DNA from 4 places in the Arthrobacter sp. NicSoilC5 genome. Region 3 is predicted to be linked to each of the others. Evidence: riboswitches for the same ligand, from Rfam matches in the RefSeq annotation. Region 3 holds a riboswitch; each other region holds the start of a gene.
What was found. Region 3 has a riboswitch for cyclic di-AMP ahead of LDO22_RS13695 (glycoside hydrolase family 16 protein). Riboswitches for the same ligand answer to the same signal wherever they lie in the genome.
Positions count from the first base shown of each region.

Region 1 (5,590 bases), 2.0 Mb from region 3:
CGTCCGCCGTACCGGTCACAGTCCGCGCCCGGACGCCGCGTGCCGGATGCAGTACGGGGTCCAGGGGCGGGCTTCAAGCCTGCCCTCGGCGATGGGCTCCCCGCAGACGGCGCAGGTTCCATAGGTCCCCGCCGCCAGCCGGGCAAGGGCCGCCTCAATCTGGTCCAGGCCCGCCGAACTCTGTTTCAGGAGCGCGGAGGCCTGTGAGAGTTCGAAGGCGATGGTGGCACCCTCGGGATCGTGCTCGTCGTCGACGTTGGAATCCTGGCGCGCCGAGTTTGCTGCCTCGATGTCCGCCCGCAGCGCCGGCAATAGTGCCAGGCGCCGCGCCCGCTCCTCTTCGAGCAGCGCACGGAACCGTTCGAAATCTGGCATGTTGACAGCCTAACGCGTCAGTCAGTACCAGTTCAGGGATACGGAGTGGTTCCAGGCCGCGCACGGGGAACCGTAGCGGTCGCGGATGTAGCCCAGGCCCCATTCGATCTGGGTGCGGTAGCTGGTGAGCCAGTCACCGCCGGCGCTGGCGTACTTCCCCGGGGGCAGGGCCTGCGGAATCCCATAGGCTCCGGAATAGGCGTTGGTGGCGGTGGTCAGCCAGTTGGACTCCTTGGTCCACAGCTGGGCCAGGCACAGGAACTGGTCCTGGCCCCACCCGTAGGCGGGCAGGCGTCCGGACGCGTAGCTTTTGGCCCCGGCGGGGTCGTTCACCGCACCGCCGGGAACAGAAGGCACGACGACGGCGGGAGGGCTTGGCGGGGCCGGTGCCGGGTCTTCCGGAGCGGGAGGGCCGGGGTTGCTGACGCCGGGATTGCTGACGGCGCCGGGGGCCGGACCGGGTTGGGCCGGATTGGCCTGGCCAGGGTCGGCAGCGGGTGCGGGCGCCTTTGGCTGCCGGGCTGCCACTGCGGCCGCCCTGGCTGCAGCCTCCGCCTGCCCGCGGGCCTGCTCCTCAGCGGCGGCACGTTTGGCCGCCTGGGCCGCCTCGTAGGCGGCCAGTGCGGCCTGGCCCTGGCGGTACTCACCCTCCATGGCCGCCGTCGTACCTTTCAGGGTGGCGAGCTGGGCGGTCAGCTCGCTGCCGTGCCGCTGCTCCTCTGCGACGCGCCGGGCCAGCGAATCCTGGGCGGAACGTGCGGCGTCCAGTTTTGCTTTCGCTTCCCCGGACAGGCGTTCCCGCTCGCTCCTGGCGGCTTTTTCCTGTTCGGTGAGGGCGGTGGCCGTCTTTTCGGCGGCGGCAGCATTGGCGACCAGGGTGGCAGTCTTGTCGCCCACGAGCTTGACCAGGTTGAGCCCCTGGACGCTGTTGGTTTCCAGGGCGTCCAGCGCGACGAAGAATCCTGCATTGGTACCGCCGGTCTTGTAGGACTGGACGGCCAGGGCACCGATGTCCTTCCGGTGCCGGGCCAGCTCCGCGTTGGCACGGGCAGCGTGGGCGGACAGGGTATCCAGGCGGGAGGTGGCTGCCTGCAGCGCGGCGTCTGCGGCGGCATAGTCGGCGGCCGAGCGCACGGCCATCCCGCCTGCTGCCTCCGAATCCGCCTCAAGGTCCGTCAGGAGTCCATTAATGGTGGCGATTTCTGCGGCTTTTGCCGCTTCGGACGATTTCGCCTCCTGCACGTCCGCCCAGGAGGGATACCCGCCGGGCGGTGGCGGCTCGTCGGCCGCCGCCGGCAGCATGGTGCCTGCGGCCAGGGCAAGGGCCAGGAGGCCTCCCTGCCAAGGGAGCCTCGCGATGGTCACGAACAGGGGCATAGTCCGGAAGCTTACCGCCGGATTCCCGCGCAACGCAGGCTGCTGTTTCCACATTGTTACCGTGCTCAACAGGAAAAGTATCAGCAGAGGTCCGCCCAGGAACGCCCTGGAATGTCCAGACGTTTGCGCAATGCGAGAGAAGAACCTCGTATGTTATCCAAATGTGACAATTGCGATGCACCTGGGTTATGGTCGACTGGTGTCCCTCTCAGACGGGACATTCCCGTCAGCATGCCGAGCCCTGCCGCTGATCATGGGATCCAACCGCTCCAGTTGGCAGGGACGGGGGAACCAAGTTTCCACGGCCATATTGTGGCCTAGGGGTTAAGTCGAATGCGCTTCCGCCTACCGCGGAGCCGCTTCCGGCCGGGTATCTCCAGCCCGAACCCGACAGCTCACCCCGCAGGCATGGGAGAGGCGATCAACCGTGTCAAAAAATTCCATTTCAGCCCGTCACCGCGCGACTCCGGCCCGCTCCATTGTGCTCGAGGGCCTCGCCGTAACAGCAAAATCCCAAGCCCGCTCGCTGGGCCGCCCGGCGCTCGCCGTTGCTGCAGCGTCCGGCATTGCCTTCGGAGTCGGCGCCCCGGCCCATGCAGGTGTATCCGGCCCGGACACCACTGAGCAGACCAGCGTCCAGGCCACCTCGGCACCCGCTGCCCCGGCCGCAGCCCCCGCTGCAGCAGCAGGCAACGTCCACACCGTCGTTTCCGGCGACACCCTTGGCGCCATCGCTTCAGCCTACGGCGTCAGCCTCAATGACGTGCTGTCCGCCAACGGCCTGGGACTGTCCTCGATCATCTACCCGGGCGACCAGATCCAGATTCCGGGCGCAGGCTACACCGCAGCCCCGGCGCCGGCCCCTGCAGCAGCACCCGTGCAGGCCGCAGCCGCCACCGCTCCGGCGAACACCGGCATGAACATGTCTTACGCCTCGGCAACCCCCGTGGCATCAACCACCGGCACCGGCACCGGCGCAGCGATCCTCGCCTCGGCCTACGGCCAGCTGGGCGTCAAGCAGGATTGCACCGCCATGGTCGAGAAGGCGCTGCGTTCCGTCGGCAAGTCCGTGGGCGACCTGGCCCCCACCCAGTTCTTCCAGTACGGCACCGTTGTAGGCGCTCCCGCCCCCGGCGACCTGATCATCACCTCCGGCCACGTGGGCGTTTACGCAGGCAACGGCCAGGTTGTCAGCGGCGGCGTCAACGGCTTCGACACGCAGGTGCACTCCATCAGCTGGCTCGGCGGCTACTCCGCTGTGCGCGTAGCCTAGTCTTCGCACTGTCCGGTGCCCTTGGCGGCCCCGGACGAAGCAGGAGGGTGGCAGCCGGGAATACCGGTTGCCACCCTCCTGTCGTTTTGCCCCCGCGGCCCGCTGCGGTCAGGTGCCGCAGAAGGTCATGTAGCTGCCGAAGTCGTCGGGCGCCCCCTGCAGGTAGCGTTCCAGGCCGGGCCGCTCGGTGAAGGGGGCGCTGACCGCCTCCAGCAGTTGCTGCAGTGGAGCCAGGTTTCCGGCGGTGGCAGCGGACAGCGCCTCTTCCACCAGGTGGTTCCGCGGAATGTAGGCCGGGTTCACGCTGTCCATCAGCTCCGGGTCAGGTTGCAGCGCCTGCCACCGGTCCAGCCAGGCATCGAGGGCGGCCAGGTCGAGGACCATGCCGCGCACGGGACGAAGGTCCCCGCGGGCCGCTTTGCCCAGGTTGCGGAAGAACAGGGTGTAGTCCACGGGTCCGTCCTTAAGAAGGTCGAGGACATCATCCACCAGGGCCCCGGCGCCGTTTTCATCGACGCTGTCCAGTCCCAGCTTGGCCGTAATCCCGCGGGTCCATGCCTGGCTGTAGTGGCCCCGGAAACTGCCCAGGACCTCCACTGCCGGGGCCACGGCCTTCTCCTGGTCCTTGTCAATCAGCGGCAGCATGGCCTCGGCGAGCCGGGCCAGGTTCCATTCGGCCAGGACAGGCTGGTTGGCATAGGCATAGCGTCCGCCGACGTCAATGGAACTGTAAACGGCGGCCGGGTTGAAGGCATCCATGAACGCGCACGGGCCGTAGTCGATGGTTTCCCCGGAGATGGTCATGTTGTCCGTGTTCATGACCCCGTGTACGAAGCCAACGAGCATCCACCGGGCCACCAGCTCCGCCTGGGCGGAGACGACCGCCGCGAACAGCGCAAGGTAGGGGTTGTCGGCATCCGCCGCGTGGGGGTAGTGCCTGCCGATGGCGTGGTCCGCCAGCCGCTTCAGGAGGTCCATATTTTCGGTGGCGCGGGCGTACTGGAAGCTGCCGACGCGCAAATGGCTGCCCGCAACCCGCGCCAGGACGGCACCGGGCAGCATGTCATCGCGCCGGACCTGCCGGCCGGTGGCCACGACGGCGAGTGAACGGGTGGTGGGAATGTGCAGTGCGTGCATGGCCTCACTGACTATGTACTCACGCAGCATGGGCCCGACCACGGCACGGCCGTCCCCCGCGCGGGCGAAGGGCGTTCGCCCCGAACCTTTGAGATGGACGTCCAGGAGGCGGCCGGCCCGGTCAGTGACCTCGCCCAGCAGCAGGGCCCGTCCGTCGCCGAGCAGGGGCGAATACCCGCCAAACTGGTGTCCGGCGTACGCCTGCGCCACGGGTGTGGCACCGGCCGGCACATGGTTTCCCACAAGGAGCCGCACACCCTCGGGGCTGCGCAGGTACTGCGGGTCGAGGCCCAGGTCCGTTGCCAGTTTCTCGTTCAGGACGAGGAGCTCAGGGCTGGGCGCTTCCTCGGCCTGCCAGGGCACGGCGAGTTCCGCCAGTTCCCGGGCGAAACGGCCATCGAAAGTGACCGTGGATTCAGCTGCTGCCGTCATGGTTCAACCCTATCGCCGTTGTTGGGGCCGCAGCCTCTGCCGCTGGTTGCCGCCGCCGTGGGACGGGGATGCGGTCAAGGTCGTTGGCGGCGATCACGGTAACCCCCGGAGCCCGTGCCTGCGCCTGTTGTTCCAGCACGGAAACGTCGTCGCCGTACCGTGCGGAGAAGTGGGTGAGCACCAGGGTGCGGGCCCTGCCGGAGGCCGCCAGCTCCCCGGCCTGCCCGGCAGTGAGGTGCAGGTATTGCCGTGCCAGGGCGTCGTCGTCGTCACTGAACGTTGACTCGGTGACCAGCAGGTCAGCCCCGTCCGCCAGGTCCTCGGCGCCCGGGCACGGCGCGGTGTCCATAATGAAGGCGAAGCGCTGGCCCGGCCTGGGTACGCTCACATTCTCCAGCCTGACTGCCCCAAGGACGCCGTCGCGTTGCAGCCGGCCCACATCCGGCCCTCCGATTCCTGCCGCCCGGAGCCGCTCCGGCAGTAACGTGCGTCCGTCAGGCTCCCTTAGCTGGTAACCGTAGGTCTCGATGCGGTGCCTCAGGGGCTGCACCTCCAGGCAGTCCGCCACGGGCCCGGCGCCCGAATGCGGGTGGAGCCGCAGGTCGATGCCGGGCGAACCCACTGCCACCAAGGCCTGCACCACCGGGTCACCCGACGCCGGATAGTGCAGGTGGACAGGGTGTGGCACACCGTCAAGGGCCATCCGGGACAGGACCCCAGGCAACCCGTAGCAGTGGTCACCGTGCACATGGGTGAGGCAGATCCTGGTGATGTGGCCGGCCGCGACGCCGGCGTGGATCATCTGGCGCTGGGTTCCCTCACCGGGGTCGAAAAGCAGCCCCTCGCCGTCCCAGCGCAGGAAGTAGCCGTTGTGGTTCCGGGTCCGGGTGGGAACCTGGGAAGCGGTGCCCAATACCACCAGTTCACGCACCGCCGGCGCCTGCCGTTCCGCCATGCAGCCCCTTGGCGTAGGCGGCCTGGCCGATGTGCTGAAGG
Region 1 covers NZ_AP024660.1:894,185-899,774, forward strand. Annotated here, with positions in the region: gene LDO22_RS04095 (DNA alkylation repair protein) at 1-19, opposite strand, end outside; gene LDO22_RS04100 (TraR/DksA C4-type zinc finger protein) at 16-375, opposite strand; gene LDO22_RS04105 (lytic transglycosylase domain-containing protein) at 397-1,752, opposite strand; cyclic di-AMP (ydaO/yuaA leader) riboswitch at 1,977-2,176, shown strand; gene LDO22_RS04110 (LysM domain-containing protein) at 2,180-3,025, shown strand; gene LDO22_RS04115 (protein adenylyltransferase SelO) at 3,134-4,594, opposite strand; gene LDO22_RS04120 (ribonuclease Z) at 4,578-5,525, opposite strand; gene LDO22_RS04125 (DUF664 domain-containing protein) at 5,518-5,590, opposite strand, start outside.
Region 1: it holds a riboswitch for cyclic di-AMP, as region 3 does, so the genes downstream of both, LDO22_RS04110 (LysM domain-containing protein) here and LDO22_RS13695 (glycoside hydrolase family 16 protein) in region 3, are expected to answer to the same signal.

Region 2 (5,590 bases), 940 kb from region 3:
GGCTGCCAGGTCCGCGCAGGCCTTTGTTAACCCAGCCATGCTGTAAAAACCTGCCAGGGGCTGGGCCCTGCCATCCCCGGAACAAGCCATCACGCCGCCCCCACCGTCCGCCACATCGGTGCGCGTCAGGGCATCCTTCAGCACAGCCACCGCCTGGGAGGCCAGCGGCATGTCGCACGCCAGCACCAGGCAGTAGGGCGCCCCTTCGCCTCCCTTGGCCAGCGCGGCCAGGCCTGCGGCTATTGCGGCAGCAGGCCCGGCGAACCGCGGCTCCTCGCGGCACATCAGCAGGGTGGACGGCCGGGTGGACGGGGCCGGCAGACCCGCGGCCCCGGACTCCCCCGGCAGGGATCCCGCATCACCGACCACCACGGTGCGGCGGGCGCCGGCTGCCGCGGCCACGGCACGCTCGAGGAGGGTCTGGCCCCGGTAGACCAGGGACTGCTTGGGTACCCCGCCCAGCCGGGATGACCGTCCCCCGGCGAGGATCAGGGCGTCGAAAACCAACATGCTCTTTTGCACTCCCCCAGCCTAGCGATCAGCTGGGCTGCCGGGCAGCGCGAGGGCGTCAGGCGGCGCGCTCCGGGAGCAGGAACGGATCCCACGCCGGCGTCGGCTTCTCCAGTTCCTTGATCTGCCAGATCGTTCCGTGCGGCGGCTCGGGCACGAACCGAAGGGTCCAGCCCATTTCCGCGGGAGTGTGGTCGCCCTTGACGTTGTTGCACCGCAGGCAGGCGGCCACAAGGTTCTCCCATGAATCGGCACCGCCCCGGGACTTCGGGTGAACGTGGTCGATTGTGTGCGCCGCCTTGCCGCAGTAGGCACATTTATGTCCGTCGCGCCGGAGCACACCCCTGCGGCTGACTGCCGTCGAGTGGTTGTACCGGGGCCGGATGTAGCGGTTGAGGAGGATCACGGACGGGCGGCCCAGGACGTCGGTGGGCCCTACCACCGGGTCATCCCCTTCGGCCACCACGCTTGCCTTGCCCGTGAGCACAAGCACCAGCGCCCGGCGGAAAGTGATAACCGCCAGCGGTTCATATCCAGCATTCAGAACGAGAGTGCGCATGCACTTACCTCTTCACGGCCGCACCCGTCAGGGGCACGAGGGCCGGCTGCCCTCGGCATGTCCGGGCTATGGATCGACATCACAAGAGTAAACAAAGAAATGCAGAATCAGGTAATCGCCGTCCCGGAGCCGAACCGGGCCCGAAGACGGGAAGGGCAAGGGCTCCACTGGAGAAGCCCATTAAGACGCAAGGGACCCCCGCCTGATGGCGGGGGTCCCTTGCCCAATTCGCGGCCGGCGCTGGATCAGGCAGCCACTGGAATTATTAGTTGACGCGGATGAAGACGGGGCCGGAACCCACGTTCGCGCTGAAGACCACGGTCTGGTTTCCGTTGTAGCCACCGTGGACGGCCATGCCGTTGCCGGCGTACACAGCGATGTGGGCCATGCCCGAGCCGCCGTTGGCGTAGTAGATAAGGTCGCCCGGCTGCGCTTCGGCTGCACTCACGGTGCGGCCCAGGGACAGGTAACCGGCCGGCCAGTCGTGGAAGTGGATGCCCACGGCGGCCAGGGAGTTGGTCACCAGCATGGTGCAGTCCTGCATGACACCGAGCTGTGCGTAGGCTGCGGACAGGATGGCAGCACCCTTGCCGCTGGCCGAAGCCTGGGCTGCAGGGGCGGCCGGAGCGGCAGCCGTGGCAACCTTGGCGGTGACCTTGGGAGCAGCCGGCTGGGCGGCAGGTGCAGCTTCCTGTACCTGAACCTCGGGCTCAGGCTCGGCGACGGGAGCCGGCGTGGTGGTAACGGCAGGCTTCTCGTAGCTGATGGCAATGGTGGAAGCCGCGGAGATCGGGGCGTCGACGACGGATTCAACTTCCATCTGGGACGCGGGAGCGGAATCGCGCTTGACGTTGGTGTCGGCGGCGTTGGCCGCAATGCCGCTGGTCAGGACCAGGCCGGAAGCAGCAGCGATGACAGCAGCCTGGCGGCCCATGCCACCGGCGTTGTCGCTGACAGCTTTGGCAATGACAGAGATCGAGTTGGTTTTGGTGACCTCGGCGCGGTGCCGTGCGGTAGCACGAGTCGTCATCAGTTCTCTCTTTCGTTTTTCCTTCGAACCGCGTGTAGGCAGGCAAAGGGAAGCTGGATGCGCCGGCATCTTGGGGGTACGCCGGCGCATCCCGAACGGGGATGTGGTTTCTAGCGAAAAAGCTTTGGGCAAAGAAATAGCCCTTGGAGCGTGAAGCCCAAGAACTACTTGTTGAGGTGGTAGTACGACGAGGTACCGGTGGCTGCAGGCGAGTGGAGCAGCGTGCCCTGGGAAGGGTTGAGTGCGCTGACCATCATGCCGTTGCCGACGTAGATGCCCACGTGCGCGCCGCCGTTCTGGACCACAAGATCGCCCGGCTGCGGGGTGGAGGTGGGGGTCATGATGTTCCACGCGTTGGTGCGGGGGATGCTGATGCCGGCCTGGGCGTAGACCCACTGGACGAACCCGGAGCAGTCCCAGCCGGTGACGGGGCTGGTGCCGCCCCAGACGTAGGAGTGGCCAATGCCGGTGTAGGCGATTGCTGCAATACCGGAGGTTGCGGCGGAGACAGTCTCGGCAGCCTTGGCGGCAGGGGCAGCATCCTGGCCTGCGGTGGCAGCGGCGTCGCGCACGGCCGGTGCGGTGGACTGGGGACGCACCGCTTCCACCTTTGGAGCTGCGGTGGTCTTGACGGCGGGACGCTCGAAGGAAACCGTGGCCGTGGGGGCGGCGGTGACGGCGAGGGCCGTTTGGGCCGAACCGGACTCGGTGGATGCGGAGACACCGGCGGTGGTGTCAGCTGCGGTGGCGGGCAGGCCCATGCTCAGGATAAGGCCCGATGCGGCTGCCACAACGGCAGCCTGGCGGCCTACGGTCCCGGCATTTGCACTGACGGCCTTGGACACGGCGTCCAGGGGGTTGGTGCGAACCGTTTGCGCACGGTGGCGCGCAGAATGATGGCGTGAAGACACGAAGGTAGCCTCTCCCAATGCCTGCGAGGTGAGCTGTCGGATTCGGATGGGAGTCACCCGGCCACTCTGCTTCCTGGGAAGCTCATGACTTAACCCCAAGGCCTTCAGGAAATGAAGGCCAAAATTGGTTCCCCCGCCCCTGCCAGACGATGAAATGCGAACGGACCTTGAGCGGTGGCAGAGTTAGGCAATCCACTCAAGAGCGTCAACTTCGGAAAAGTTGACGCGAGTTAGACGGTACAGCAGTTTTGTTTCAATGTCACATTCAGGTCACGGCAGGTCACTGCGATCTGAGAGTGCACACTCATTCGGTTACAGCCAGCCCATGGGATCGACCACTTCGCCGTTGACCTGGACCTCAAAGTGCAGGTGGCAGCCGGTGGAGGCGCCCGTGGTGCCGCTGAGCGCCACGACCTCGCCGCGGGAGACGGTCTGTCCGACCTTGACGTTGAACGACGACAGGTGGTTGTAGGTGGTCTCCAGCCCATTGCCGTGATCGATGACCACCCGGTTCCCACCGCCGTACTGGTGCCAGCCTGCGAAGGTCACGGTGCCGGTTGCGGCCGCCAGGACGGACGTTCCGCACTGCGCCACGAAGTCCTGGCCGCGGTGGAAGTCTCCGGAGCCGCCGGTGATGGGGCTCACCCGGTAGCCAAAGGGCGACGCGGTGGTGAGGGATGCCAGCGGTGCGGCCAGGGTGCCGGCCGAGGCGGCCCGCGTGACGGAGCCGGCGGACTGGGCGCTCAGGAGCTGCTTCAGCTTCCCGTCGGGGTCGGCCTGGGTCACCACTGCCGAGCGGCTGAAGTCGATCTGGGCGCCGATATCAGCGGAAATCTGGGGCTGCGGACTGACGGCGGAAGCTGCCAGTGGCGCGTTGCCGGCGGCATCGGTGGCCATGACGGGGCTGGTGGCGGGCACCGTGACCGTCAGCACCAGACCGGTGGCGGCCAGGGCGATTCCGGCTTTCTGGCCGATGCCGCTGGCGGCGGCAAACTCCGTCACCTGCCGGAACGGACCCCGGCGGCGGCGCGCGTCACGATGCAGATCGCGGGGGCGCTCCGCTGCGACATCTTCGACAACCCGCGGTGCCGAAGGGGGGCCTGCCGCGCGGCGGCGGCCCCGGGAGGTCTGCATGGTCAAGAAGGGTTCCTCTCTGGAAAAGCCTGCGGAGTTAGCTGTCGGATTCGGGTCAGAGAGATCAAAGACCCGGCCCGTCATGGGCAAGCTTCTGCACAGGGGTATTCCCGGAAGAATCCTTCACTGGAGAGGCTTGCTGCTGACGGACTTCACCCCAAGGCAGTCCCCCGCTGCCAATTGTGGTTCCCCCGCCTCTGCCAGTAACGACTCATGCACCCGATCCGCTGGCAGAGCTCGGCTCCGGATCGGGTAACGCTTAAGTATCAACGATTGGTTCCACTATAGGGCCTTAAGACCCTAGGTAACAATTCCGTTATCTTTGCGTGGAAGCGCTTCGCTGGGGTATGAGGCGCGGCTCAGGGCTGGGTGACGGCGACAAAAACATGCGCGGCAACCTCGGGCGGCAGCTCCAGTGCCCCTTCGATTCCGGACACCCGCACGGAGATGTAATCTCCCACGCGTTCCAGCGCAACGGCGGCGCCGGGCCGGATCCCGCCTTCGTCCAGCTGCGCCAGCAGTTCGGGCTCCACCTGGATGGGTTCGGCCAGCCGGCTGATGGTCACGGCAGAGGCGGGGCCGTAGCCCTTCATGGCCTCCACCAGGCTGATGACCGCGTCGGCGAAGCCGGTGGCCGGCTGTCCGCCCAGGGCGGCGAGGCCGGGGATCGGGTTGCCGTAGGGCGATTCGGTGGGGTGGTCCAGCATCTCGTAGATGCGCCGCTCAACGCGCTCGCTCATGACGTGTTCCCAGCGGCAGGCTTCGTCGTGCACGTAGGCCCAGTCCAAACCGATGACGTCAGCCAGCAGGCGTTCGGCCAGCCGGTGCTTGCGCATGACCTCGGTGGCCCGCTTGCGGCCCGTGTCCGTAAGTTCCAGGTGCCTGTCGCCGGAGACGACGACGAGTCCGTCGCGTTCCATCCTGCCGATGGTCTGGGACACCGTGGGGCCGGAGTGGCGCAGACGCTCGGCGATACGGGCCCGAAGGGCAACGATGTTTTCTTCCTCAAGCTCCAGGATGGTCCTGAGGTACATCTCCGTAGTGTCGATCAGATCCGTCATCCAGCTCAGCTCCTCGAGCGCAGTACCTTGCGTTGTCCCACCGTACCGCTCTGTTCCCGCGAGGTAGTCCGGGGGCTAGCTTAGCCTATTTTGACTTTGTCCGAATAGCTGCCCCCTGCGCAGCCACCCTGGACGGGACCGTCTCATTGTCTGGACTTTGCCCCCTCCGGCTCCCGCACCCACTGCCCTTCAGGCAGAATGGAACAGGCCTGCCGCGCAGCCACCGCGCACTGCCGGCCACCCCTTACCCGCCCGTCCGGACCAAAGTTTTCGTCCCCGCCGAATTGGAGCACCTGTGAGCGACACCAGCATCACGATCCCCGCCGACCTCCTGCCCAAGGACGGGCGGTTCGGCGCCGGCCCGTCAAAGGTCCGCCAGGAACAG
Region 2 covers NZ_AP024660.1:3,856,722-3,862,311, reverse strand. Annotated here, with positions in the region: gene LDO22_RS18075 (NTP transferase domain-containing protein) at 1-522, opposite strand, end outside; gene LDO22_RS18070 (HNH endonuclease) at 569-1,069, opposite strand; gene LDO22_RS18065 (NlpC/P60 family protein) at 1,335-2,099, opposite strand; gene LDO22_RS18060 (C40 family peptidase) at 2,264-2,944, opposite strand; cyclic di-AMP (ydaO/yuaA leader) riboswitch at 3,015-3,210, opposite strand; gene LDO22_RS18055 (M23 family metallopeptidase) at 3,323-4,144, opposite strand; cyclic di-AMP (ydaO/yuaA leader) riboswitch at 4,155-4,397, opposite strand; gene LDO22_RS18050 (metal-dependent transcriptional regulator) at 4,504-5,205, opposite strand; gene serC (phosphoserine transaminase) at 5,501-5,590, shown strand, end outside.
Region 2: it holds a riboswitch for cyclic di-AMP, as region 3 does, so the genes downstream of both, LDO22_RS18055 (M23 family metallopeptidase) here and LDO22_RS13695 (glycoside hydrolase family 16 protein) in region 3, are expected to answer to the same signal.

Region 3 (5,590 bases):
GCACCCAGGGAGCGGGCGGCCGCGTACAGGGCCAGGAATACCAGCGGGGTCACCGACTCCTCCCATTGCTGCCCGAAAAGGACCGGGACCAGGACGGGCGCCACTACGGCCAGGCCCACACCTGCCGTGATGCCGTAGAGCGCCTGCACGGTGACACTCTTCAGGTAGCCGTCCCGCAGCCGCTGCCGGTCGCCCCGGACCTGCGTGTACAGGGGAAACAGGACGGTGGACAGCACAAAGAACACGTTCAGGATCAGGGCCTCCGGCAGCCGGAAGGCGAGGGTGTAGAGACCCAGGGCGTGTGCGCCCAGCACAATGCCGATGACCAGGTAGTCGACGTCGAAGATCGCCCGGGCAAGCATGGTGCTGCCGGCGACGGGGGCGCCAAAGCGGACATTTTCCCCGATGGCGCTTTTGCTCACGCGCCAGATTTGCCAGGGCGCCTCGCGGCGGACCAGGAACCAGCAGGTGGCGGCATAGGCCACCGACCCGGCAGCCGTTCCGACGGCGAGTGACCAGGCGCCGTGGCCGGTGAAGGCCAGGTAGAGGGTCACCGTTCCCATGGTTGCGGCGCGCAGTACAGGAGCCGCCGTGAGCTGCCTGAACTTCAGGTCCCGGCGCATGATGGCTTCCGGGACGGCACCGCAGGCCGTGGCAAGCACCGAAACGCCAAGGACCTGCACCAGCGGGGCCACGCCCTCCAGCCCAAGGAGGTCCTCCACCGCGTCAGCAGCGAGCAGGGCCGCCACGGCCAGCACTGCGCCCAGGGCAACGGAAAGCAGCAGCGCCGACCTGGCGATGACCGGTGTCTTGGGCAGGTAGACCAACGCCTGGCCCACCCCGGCATCGGCGATGGTCTCGGCGTAGGCCATCAGCACCAGCGCCAAGGCGACGAGGCCGTATTCCTCAGGTGAGAGCAGCCGTGCCAGGACCACCGTGGTCACCAGCACGATCACCCTGCCCGAGGCGAAGGCCAGCCCCTGCCACAGGGCTCCCCGGACTCCCTTGCGCTCCAGTTCCCCCGGCGCGTACGTCATGGTTGCCTGTTCGTCCGGGTAAGCTCCCCCGCCGGGGATGAACCGGCCATGGCCGCACGGACCTCCGCCAGGTATTGGCCTGCCACGGTGTCCCAGGTGCGGACTGCGCCTGCGGCCGCCGTTCCGGCGGTGCCGTGGGAAGGCCCGGGCGGTTGCTTGGGGGCGGTGAGGTGCTCCACCACCTCGCGGACAAGAGTGTCCTGGCTGTCCCGAACGGCCAGCAGCGGATGTGCGGGAAGTTCCCTCGCGGCCACCGGCGTGGCCACCACGGGCAGCCCCGCGGCGAGGGCCTCCAGGACGGAGTTCCGGATACCCACGCCGTGTTCGTCCGGGAAAACCGCCACATCCGCGCCCTGGAACACATCCAGGATGGAAGGCACGTTGGCCAGGATATCCACCCGGGGTCCGGCCAGCGCCTGAACCGCCGGTGTGGGGCGCCGCCCTGCGATGACGAAGCGGGCGTCCGGGACCTCCCGCCACACCAGCGGCGCGATCCTGTTGACCAGTACCGTGGCGCTGTCCACGTTCGGCGCGTAGTTTAGGCTGCCTGCGAAGCACACCACGGGGGCTTTCCGCTCCCGGCGGGGACCGGTGGCCACCGCCGTGCCGTTGGGGATGCTCGTGACCGGCCTGCCCAGCGTGGCGGACCAGGCCGCTGCGTCCTGGGCTCCGACGGTCAGGAGCCTGGCCCGGGGCGGCAGCTGCCGTTCAGCGCGGGCGGCCAATTGTTCGCGCAGCCGGTAGGCGGGCCGGAAGGTACGGGCGATGGCGGTGTCCATGCCGGCCCGGATGGACCAGGGGTCCACTGTCTGCAGCACCAGGGGACCGGTGACGCAGTGGGACAGGAAGAGGGCATGGGGGCCATGGATCAGGGTGGCGTCCCGGCTTGCGGACAACCGGGCCGCGGCGGCGCGGGCGGAGGGGGTGGACCGCCGGTGCTTTCCCAATCCGGTGAGGCCGCCCATGGAGCGGGCAAAGGCCGAAAGTTCCTCGCGCGGGGCCAGTTCGTACATGGTATCGCAGCGGTTCCTGATCTCTGCCGGAACCGGAACAGGACCCGAGAAAGTCAGCAGCGTGACGGCAATGCCAGGGGGGAGGTGCAGGATTACTTCGTACGGGATCATCGAGCTTCCGTCCCCCAGTTCCGGATCCCGGTTGGGCACGCTTTCCGTCACGTACAGGAGCTTCATTGCAAGAGTGTACTGGATCACATCGTCGCCGGAGGGTTGCTTTAGGCAACCTTGAGGGAAGCCGAAAAAGGGCGACGGCGGGAGATCCCGCCGTCGCCCTTTCACCTGGGGGCGTGGCCTGCTACTGCCAGGCGCGCACGTAGTCCACCATCATCTGGGACGGCGCGCCGTAGGCCGGGTTCGTGGAGGAGGCGCCGACATTCAGCACGATGTACTGCGGGGCATTTCCGTCGTCGGTGGGGTAGGACTTGACCTTGACGCCGTCGAAGTACACGTCCGAGGAGTTTGCCATCCGGTGCAGGCCAAAGGTGTGGTACTCGTTGGCCCAGTTGCCGCCCACGCCGCCCTGGTTGTGGGAGCCGGAACCGGAGTGGTAGTTCACGGTCATCTTGGCCTGCAGGACCTCGGCGATGTCATTCTCGCCGGTGGCCGGCCACGACTGTCCGGTGGTCCAGAAGGCAGGCCAGTTGTAGAGGCCGTTGGCGTTGCCCGGGAACTTGATCCTGGCCTCGACGTAGCCGGTGGTGAACTGGAAGCCGGTCCCCGCCCCGCCCTTCGGGTTGGTGGATACCAGTCCGCCGGAGGTGGATGAGCTGAGCCCCAGGGCCAGGTTCCCGTTGGCCACGGAGACGTTCGCCGGGCTGGTGGAGACCTTGTTCATGGTTCCGCAACCGGGGGAGAACCAGCAGCCGGACCACTTCGCGGTGTCCAGTCCGGCCCCGTTGAACTCGTCGGCGAAGGTCATGGTCCAGTTCCCCGGGACCCCGGCGGGCGCAGGCGTCCCGGTGCTGGCCAGCTGTGCCGCCGCCGGCGCCACAGCGATGGGTGCTTCGGAGGGAGGGGCAGGGGCAGCGGGTGCCGGTACTGCTGCGGGGGCAGGTGCCGGTGCCTCTGCCGGCGAAGGAGCGGCGGCAGGAGCGGCCTCGACTGCCGGGACTGGCGTTGGAGCGGGGACCGGAATGTCCGGAGTTTGGGTGGGTGCGGCGCTGCCGGCATCCTCTGCACTCGCCACCCGCGCCACGTCAGCGGTTCCGTCACCGTGGGTCAGGCCCAGGCCAAGGGAACCTGCTCCGAGGAGTGCTGCGGCAAGACCGGCGGCAAGGGGCCAGCGGCGGCGCGCCCGGGCCGGAGCACCGGACTTGAAGGCCGGGGATGTCCGGGCGGGATCTGTCTCATTTTGATAACGGTGCGCTCGTTTGGCGCTGCCTTTGCGGGGTGCGGGCATGGGGATGCTACCTCTCGTCGCCTGCGGAGTTAGCTGTCGGGTTCGAATGAGGGCATGCGGCCGCGTGCTGCGGCTTCACCCCAAGGGCAGGCGCGTTGCCGTGCCCGGGACGCTTGGGTCCCCCGCCTCTGCCTGGAATCTGGTGATAATCACGGACGCGGCAGAGTTGGGCGGCATCCGGGACTGGAGCCGGCTGGGGGCGGCCCCCGGACGACCGTACACGAAAAGGGTCTGCGAATCACAATTAGGTAACGGACCTCACTGCGTTGGCGTGGCGCTCCCCTGTCGGCAAAGTGCATTGGTATGGGCGCCAGTGACGGCAGGGTTTTCCACATGGCTGAACCTGCGGCTGCTGCCCACCTCCACCGGGGCTAGCCTTGGGTCAAGCGCGAATCGCCTATCGGGTCCAAATGCACTAAGATATTGAAGTCTGTGCTGCGTCCTGCCTCCGTTCCGGCGGCAAGGCATTGCACGGAATCGCAAATGAACCTCCTGTTACGGAAATGCCGTAACCGCTTAGCCCAAAGGAGGTGGGTTCACATATGCGTCCTTACGAATTGATGGTAATCATCGACCCCGAGGTCGAAGAGCGTACCGTTGAGCCGTCGCTTCAGAAGTTCCTGAACGTCATCACCAACGATGGTGGAACCATCGAAAAGGTTGACATCTGGGGCCGTCGCCGTCTGGCTTACGACATCAAGAAGAAGTCCGAAGGTATCTACGCCGTGGTGAACTTCACCGCCAAGCCGGAGACCGCCAAGGAACTTGACCGCCAGCTGTCTCTTAACGAGACCATCATGCGCACCAAGATCACCCGCCCCGAAGAGCAGAAGGTTGTTGCTGAGTAATTCAGCACCGTCTTCATTCTTTACCCCGCAGGAAACGCACTCTTCACCCAGGATCGAACAAGGAGGCAGTAGATGGCAGGCGAGACCACCATTACGGTCATCGGTAACCTCACCAATGACCCGGAATTGCGGTTCACACCGTCAGGTTCGGCAGTAGCGAACTTCACCATCGCTTCCACCCCCCGCACCTTTGATCGCCAGTCCAACGAGTGGAAGGACGGGGAAACCCTGTTCCTCCGCGCTGCCGTATGGCGTGAAGCAGCCGAGAACGTCGCCGAATCCCTGACCAAGGGCATGCGCGTCATCGTGACCGGCCGCCTGAAGAGCCGTTCCTACGAAACAAAAGAAGGCGAAAAGCGCACCGTTATCGAGCTTGAGGTCGACGAAATCGGCCCCAGCCTGCGCTACGCCAATGCCAAGGTCAACCGCACCCAGCGCTCCGGCGGACAGGGTGGCGGCGGCTTCGGCGGCCGCAACAGCGGCGGTGGCTTCGGAGGAGGCAACTCTGGTGGAAATCAGGGCGGCAACTCCGGTGGAGGTTGGGGCGGCGGCAACCAGCAGGCTGCACAGGACGATCCCTGGGCTACGCCCGGTGTCTCCAACGCAGGCGGCTGGGGCAACGGCCCCGATTCCGAACCTCCCTTCTAAAACCCAAATAACGGCCCGGCGCCGGGACTGCCCGGGTGCGCCACGCACCCAAGGCACTGCCGCCGTCGGACCACCACCATCCCGTGGATCAATATCCACGGGCTCCCTAGAATAGGAGCTCCACGATGGCTAAGGCTGAACTCCGTAAGCCCAAACCAAAGTCCAACCCCTTGAAGGCCGCTGACATCACTGTCATCGACTACAAGGACGTAGCATTGCTGCGCAAGTTCATCTCCGACCGCGGAAAGATCCGCGCCCGTCGCGTCACTGGCGTCACGGTGCAGGAACAGCGCAAGATCGCCCAGGCAATCAAGAACGCCCGCGAAGTTGCTCTGCTGCCTTACTCCGGCGCTGGCCGCGGCTAAGGAAGGGATTAACTAACATGGCAAAGCTCATTCTGACCCACGAAGTCACCGGTCTCGGTGCTGCCGGCGATGTTGTCGAGGTCAAGGACGGTTACGCACGTAACTACCTGCTGCCCCGCAACTTCGCCCTGACCTGGTCGAAGGGTGGCGAGAAGCAGGTTGAGTCCATCAAGGCTGCCCGCGCCGCCCGCGAGCACGCTTCCCTGGAAGATGCTCAGAAGCAGGCCGCTGCACTGTCCGCCAAGCCGGTCAAGCTGGTCGTCAAGGCCGGCGAGTC
Region 3 covers NZ_AP024660.1:2,914,827-2,920,416, reverse strand. Annotated here, with positions in the region: gene LDO22_RS13705 (oligosaccharide flippase family protein) at 1-1,037, opposite strand, end outside; gene LDO22_RS13700 (glycosyltransferase family 4 protein) at 1,034-2,227, opposite strand; gene LDO22_RS13695 (glycoside hydrolase family 16 protein) at 2,349-3,452, opposite strand; cyclic di-AMP (ydaO/yuaA leader) riboswitch at 3,459-3,607, opposite strand; gene rpsF (30S ribosomal protein S6) at 3,995-4,300, shown strand; gene LDO22_RS13685 (single-stranded DNA-binding protein) at 4,373-4,948, shown strand; gene rpsR (30S ribosomal protein S18) at 5,074-5,313, shown strand; gene rplI (50S ribosomal protein L9) at 5,331-5,590, shown strand, end outside.

Region 4 (5,590 bases), 780 kb from region 3:
GACCCGGACATGAGGGAAAGCTGGCGCGCAGCAGCGCTGGAGGCGCGGACACGCCTTCCGGACTGGGGTACTACGGCAAGGGGAGTGCTGGCCCTGCTGGCGGAACCGGACTAGAGGCTGCTCCGCGGTGCCCGGCGAAAAACCCGCGCAGCAACACGGCGCACTCATCCTCGCGGACTCCCGGATACACCTCAACCCAGTGGTTGAGCCGGCGTTCGCGGAGGATGTCGAACACCGACCCTGCGGCGCCGGCCTTCTCGTCCCACGCCCCGAACACCACCCGCGGGATCCGGGCCAGGACAATCGCTCCGGCACACATCGCGCAGGGTTCCAGCGTGACCACCAGCGTGCAGTCGGACAACCGCCACCCGTCGCCGCGGCCGCCGTCGAGCCGTGCCCGTTCCTGCAGCCGTGCCGCCGCTTCACGGATGGCTACCACCTCGGCATGGGCCGTAGGGTCGCCCAGTTCCTCCCGCTGGTTCCGGCCGGAACCCAGCACCCCGCCGTCGGGCCCTATCACCACGGCGCCGATGGGAACATCCTCCGTGGCGAGTGCCCTGCGGGCTTCCGCCAAGGCAAGGCCCATCCAGGCATCATGTTTCTTTTCGGGCAACGGCATGGCTCAATGATAGTTTCGGGGATACTCAGGTTACTTACGGATGCCGGGAGGCACCATGGACACTCTTCGGGATCGGCTAGGTCTCTGGTTCAAACCTTACGCGGCGCTCGTCCTCACCATCCTTGTGGGCGGCGTCATCATCGTGTCCCTGGCACTGCTGGGTGCCGAGGTGTACGACAACGTGGTGGATTCTGCCGGCCTGGCCAACCTGGACAAGCCTGCCCTGGCCCTGGCCGAGAGCCTGCGCAGCCCCGGACTTGATGCGTTCGTTACTGGCTTCACCAACATCGGCGGCGGCATCGGCATGCCCATCCTTGCCAGTATCCTGACCGCCTGGCTGACGTTCCTCAGCCGGAACTGGCGCCCGCTCGTCCTGATCGGCGGTGCGGCGGGGGTCTCCATCATGGCCACCACCTTTGGCAAGAAACTGGTGGGCCGCACCCGCCCGGACCATGCGGACGCGGTGCCCCCCTACGAGGATTCACCCTCCTTCCCCAGCGGCCACACCCTGAATACCACCGTGGTGATCAGCCTGGTGGTCTACCTCGTCTGCCTCCAGTTCAACACCATGCTGGTGCGCGTCACCGCCATCACGGCCGGCGCGCTTTTCATCATCGCCATGGGGCTCAGCCGCGTCTTCCTAGGCCACCACTGGCTGACGGACGTCATGGCAGGGTGGCTGCTGGGCCTCACCTGGGTGGGCGTCGTGATACTGGCCCACAGGCTGTTCCACCTGGTCCGCAGGCGGGAGCACGCCGGTGCGGCTCCGTCGTTCGACCGTCCGATCGTCCGTGACGTGGTGGCAGAGGAAGTGCACCACCACGGCGGGGACGGCAAGGAGCATGCCCACGGCAGCCACAACAAGGACACCGCCGGATGATAGTTTTGGGGGATGCGTACTCTCGTTGTTGACCACCCCCTGGTCGCCCACAAGCTCACCGTCCTGCGGGACAAGAACACGCCGTCGCCGGTCTTCCGCCAGCTGACGGAAGAGCTGGTGACCCTGCTGGCCTACGAAGCCACGCGGGAGGTCCGCACGGAGCCCGTCACCATCGAAACCCCCGTCAGCACCACCATTGGCACGGCGTTCACCAAGCCCACCCCGCTGGTAGTCCCCATCCTGCGCGCAGGCCTGGGCATGCTGGAGGGCATGACCAAGCTGGTCCCCACCGCCGAGGTTGGCTTCCTGGGCATGGCCCGGGACGAGGAGACGCTGGACATCATCACCTACGCGGAGCGCCTGCCGGAGGACCTGACCGGCCGCCAGGTATTCGTCCTGGACCCCATGCTGGCCACCGGCGGCACTCTGCGCGAGGCCATCAAGTTCCTCTTCAAGCGGGGCGCGTCCGACGTCACCTGCATCTGCCTGCTGGCGGCCCCGGAGGGCCTGGCCAAGCTGGAGGAGGAACTGGGCGACGCGAACGTGCACATCGTCCTGGCCTCCATCGACGAGAAGCTCAACGAGAAGTCCTACATCGTTCCCGGCCTGGGCGATGCCGGCGACCGCCTGTACGGCATCGCAGGGTAGCCTTCCCCCTTTTCCGGCAGGATCACCGCCGCTAGCCTGTGCGGATGGACTGGAAACTCGAACTTGTCTTTGTCCCCGTGTCCGACGTCGACCGCGCCAAGGATTTCTACGTCAACAGGGTGGGCTTCAACGCCGACTATGACGAGCGGCCTTCGGACGACATCCGCTTTGTGCAGCTGACGCCGCCCGGATCCGCCTGCTCCATCTGTTTGGGGGAGGGGCTGGTGGACGCAACTCCGGGCACGGGGTCAAACCTGCAGCTGGTGGTGGACGACATCCAGGCCGCACACGACCACCTGAAGAACAACGGTGTGGACGTCAGTGATATCGAAGTGCTGCCGTGGGGCCACTTCGTGTACTTCGCCGATCCGGACGGCAACAAGTGGTCCGTCCAGTACATCCCGTGGCGGAACGCCGGGCCGGACGCAACCGAAAGCACCGCAATCACAGGCTCCGCAACCCCAACCACCGCGACCCTAACGTCCGCACCATAGGGCACTGCAGCTCAACCCGGGGTTAAGACAGCAGGGGGTTAAAACACCACTGCCCGCATCCGTTTGGATGCGGGCAGTGGTGATGCTGCAATGCTCTGCTGTGCCCCTGCCCAAGGCGTACGACGGCGGAGAGCAGGGACGCGCCGTCGGCCGCGGTCAATGCAGGGCAGGCTCCGCGGAGGGTGGTCCTTCGACGCGCAGCCGCAGGGGAGCGGTGCCTAGTACCAGTTGTGCGCCAGGTGGAAGTTCAGTGCGCCGCAGGGGGACTGGTAGCTCTTCTTGATGTAATCCAGGCCCCAGTTGATCTGGGTGCGGTAGTTGGTGAGGTAGTCCGCGCCGGAGCTGGCCATCTTCTCGGCCGGGAGGGACTGGACGATTCCGTACGCCCCGCTGCTGGGATTGGTGGCCGTGGTGGTCCAGTCGGATTCCTTGGTCCACAGGGTCTGCAGGCACTGCATCTGGTCCGGTCCCCAGCCGAATGTGGCCAGCTGGCTGGCGGCGTAGGCCTGGGCGCCAGCGGGGTCGTTGACCGCGACGGCGGGTGCCGGCTCAGGAGCCGGGGCGGGCTCGGGTGCAGGTGCCGGTGCAGGCGCTGGCGCGGCCGGCGCGGGGGCGGCGGGTGCCGGGGCCGCGGGAGCGGGCTCCGCCGCCTGGGGCGCCACTGCGATTGCGGCGGGAGCGGGGCTCTCCACCGGGTTGGAGCGGATCTCGCTCTTCTCGATGCTCATCTGGGCATCGGACGCTGCCTGGGTTGCCTGGGTCGATGACACCGGGGCCATGCTGCTGGTGGCCTGGCCGGCTGCGCCGACCCCAACCAGCACCGCGCAGGATACTGCGAGGATTCCGGCCCTGCGGCCGAGGGTGGTTTTCTTTGCCTGCTGCGTGGCCTTATGTTTAGCCTTGGCATGCAGGCGTGCTTCTGCCGTGTTTTTGGACATGATTGATCGCCTCTCACACCTGCGGAGTTAGCTGTCGGGTTCGGATGAGGGCATCCGGCCGTACGGAAAAATCACGTACTGGCTTAACCCCAAGGGCAATCATTGCCCGGGACGGTGGGTCCCCCGCCTCTGCCGTTGCTCAATCGGAAATCCGGGGAAGCGGCAGAGCTTGGCGTCAACCCGGGATATGCGGCCCGAACGGGGACCGCACCCAATCGACGGTACAGGAAGATTAAATGAAAGTCACATTTAGGTAACGGAAGTCACGGCCGGCAGCGCGTCGGGTTGTCTGACTGCGCCGGGAGTATCCCCGTAATGGACTGCCGGGCCCCCGGGCACCATTCACCCCGGGCACTCGCGTGCCAGAGCATCATGCAGCCCAAGGCCGGGTCCCCGGGGCGTCCTCCGCTAGTGGCCGGTCAGTTCGTAGACCGTAGTGCCGCCCATGATCTGCGACGTGAAATTGGCTGCCACCCACTCCGCGATCCGGGTGGCAGCGTCCGAACCGGTGGTGGAGCGCATGGCTCCGCCACCGATAAAGTAATGGATCTCTCCCCGGGCTACCAGGTCCTGGAACTGCGCCAACGTGGGGGAGGGGTCGGTGCCGTTGAAGCCGCCCACCGCCATGACCGGCAGCTCCGTTGCCAGTTGGTAACCTGCGGCGTTGTTGGAGCCCACCACGGCCGCGGCCCACGTGTAGCTTGAGGCGCTGCTCTTGAGCGCGGCGACCAGGTCAGCCGACGGCGTGGGCGCACCCAGGAGGCCACCCACGCCACCCCCGCGGCCACCCGCGAAGCCCGCGCCGCCCTGGGCGTTCGGCTGCCGGAAGCCCTGCCCCGCACTGCCCGGGTTTGTGTTGCCTTGCCCCGCAATACCTGAACCGCCGGTGCTGTTCGGGCCGGACCCGTTCCGGCTGTTCCGGACGCCGGCGGGAGCACCACCTGGCCCAACGCCGAAGCCGGCCGTGGGGCCGGCACTGACGATTGCCCCGCTGTGCGGTGTGGAGGCCGTGGAGATGGAGTAGGCCAGCGGTCCGGCGAGCGACGCCGTGATGGCCAGGGCCGCCGTCGCCCGCTGCACCGAACGCATACCCAGGAACTTGCTGAAACCGGCTCCTACTGCCCCGGCCAGCCCGCCTGCAAGGACCACCCAGCGCAGCCACGGACCGTAGGCCGAGGTGGTGCCCAGCAGGGAGAACGCCGTCAGGGCTGCCGCGGCCACTGCGGCCCCGAGCACGATTGCGGCGGCCGCCTGCTGCCTGTGCTGCCACAGCAGGACTGCGCCCAGGCCGGTCAGCCCGGCGATGCCCGGCGCCAGCGCCACGGCGTAGTAGGGGTGGATGATGCCCGCCATGAAGCTGAACACCAGGCCGGTCACCAGCACCCAGGAGCCCCAGACCAGCACGGACGCGCGCACCGGATCCGTCCGCGGTGCCCGCCGGCCGACCCACAGCAGGCCGGCCGCAAGGATCAGGGCGGAAGGCAGCAGCCAGGCGATCTGGCCACCGAACTCGTTGTTGAACATCCGGAACAGGCCGGGAACGCCCCAGCCGTTGCCGCCGCCCACGCTGCCCGTTTCGTCGCCCGTCAGCCTGCCCAGTCCGTTGTAGCCGAGGGTCAGCTCCAGGATGGAGTTGTCCTGCGAACCGCCGATGTAGGGCCGCATGCCGGCCGGCGTCAGCTGCACGGCCACGAGCCACCAGCCCGCGGAAACCACCATCGCCGCCCCGGCCGCGGCCAACCGCAGCAGGCGCCGGCCCAGCCTGCCCGGCCCCGCAACCGCGTAGGCCACGGCAAAACCGGGAACCACCAGCAGGACCTGCAGTTGCTTGGTCAGGAATCCAAAGCCCAGAAACACCCCGGCCAGCAGGAGCCAGCGCAACCGGTCCTCCTGGACCGCGCGGAGGACCGCGTACGCGGCCGCCGTCATGAGCAGCACCAGCAGGGCATCCGGGTTGTTGAACCGGAACATCAGCGTGGCAACCGGGGTGAGGGCCAACACCGCGGCTCCC
Region 4 covers NZ_AP024660.1:3,699,105-3,704,694, forward strand. Annotated here, with positions in the region: gene LDO22_RS17375 (glycosyltransferase family 4 protein) at 1-114, shown strand, start outside; gene LDO22_RS17380 (nucleoside deaminase) at 71-619, opposite strand; gene LDO22_RS17385 (phosphatase PAP2 family protein) at 675-1,499, shown strand; gene upp (uracil phosphoribosyltransferase) at 1,512-2,147, shown strand; gene LDO22_RS17395 (glyoxalase superfamily protein) at 2,192-2,641, shown strand; gene LDO22_RS17400 (hypothetical protein) at 2,860-3,579, opposite strand; cyclic di-AMP (ydaO/yuaA leader) riboswitch at 3,585-3,746, opposite strand; gene LDO22_RS17405 (glycosyltransferase family 39 protein) at 3,988-5,590, opposite strand, start outside.
Region 4: it holds a riboswitch for cyclic di-AMP, as region 3 does, so the genes downstream of both, LDO22_RS17400 (hypothetical protein) here and LDO22_RS13695 (glycoside hydrolase family 16 protein) in region 3, are expected to answer to the same signal.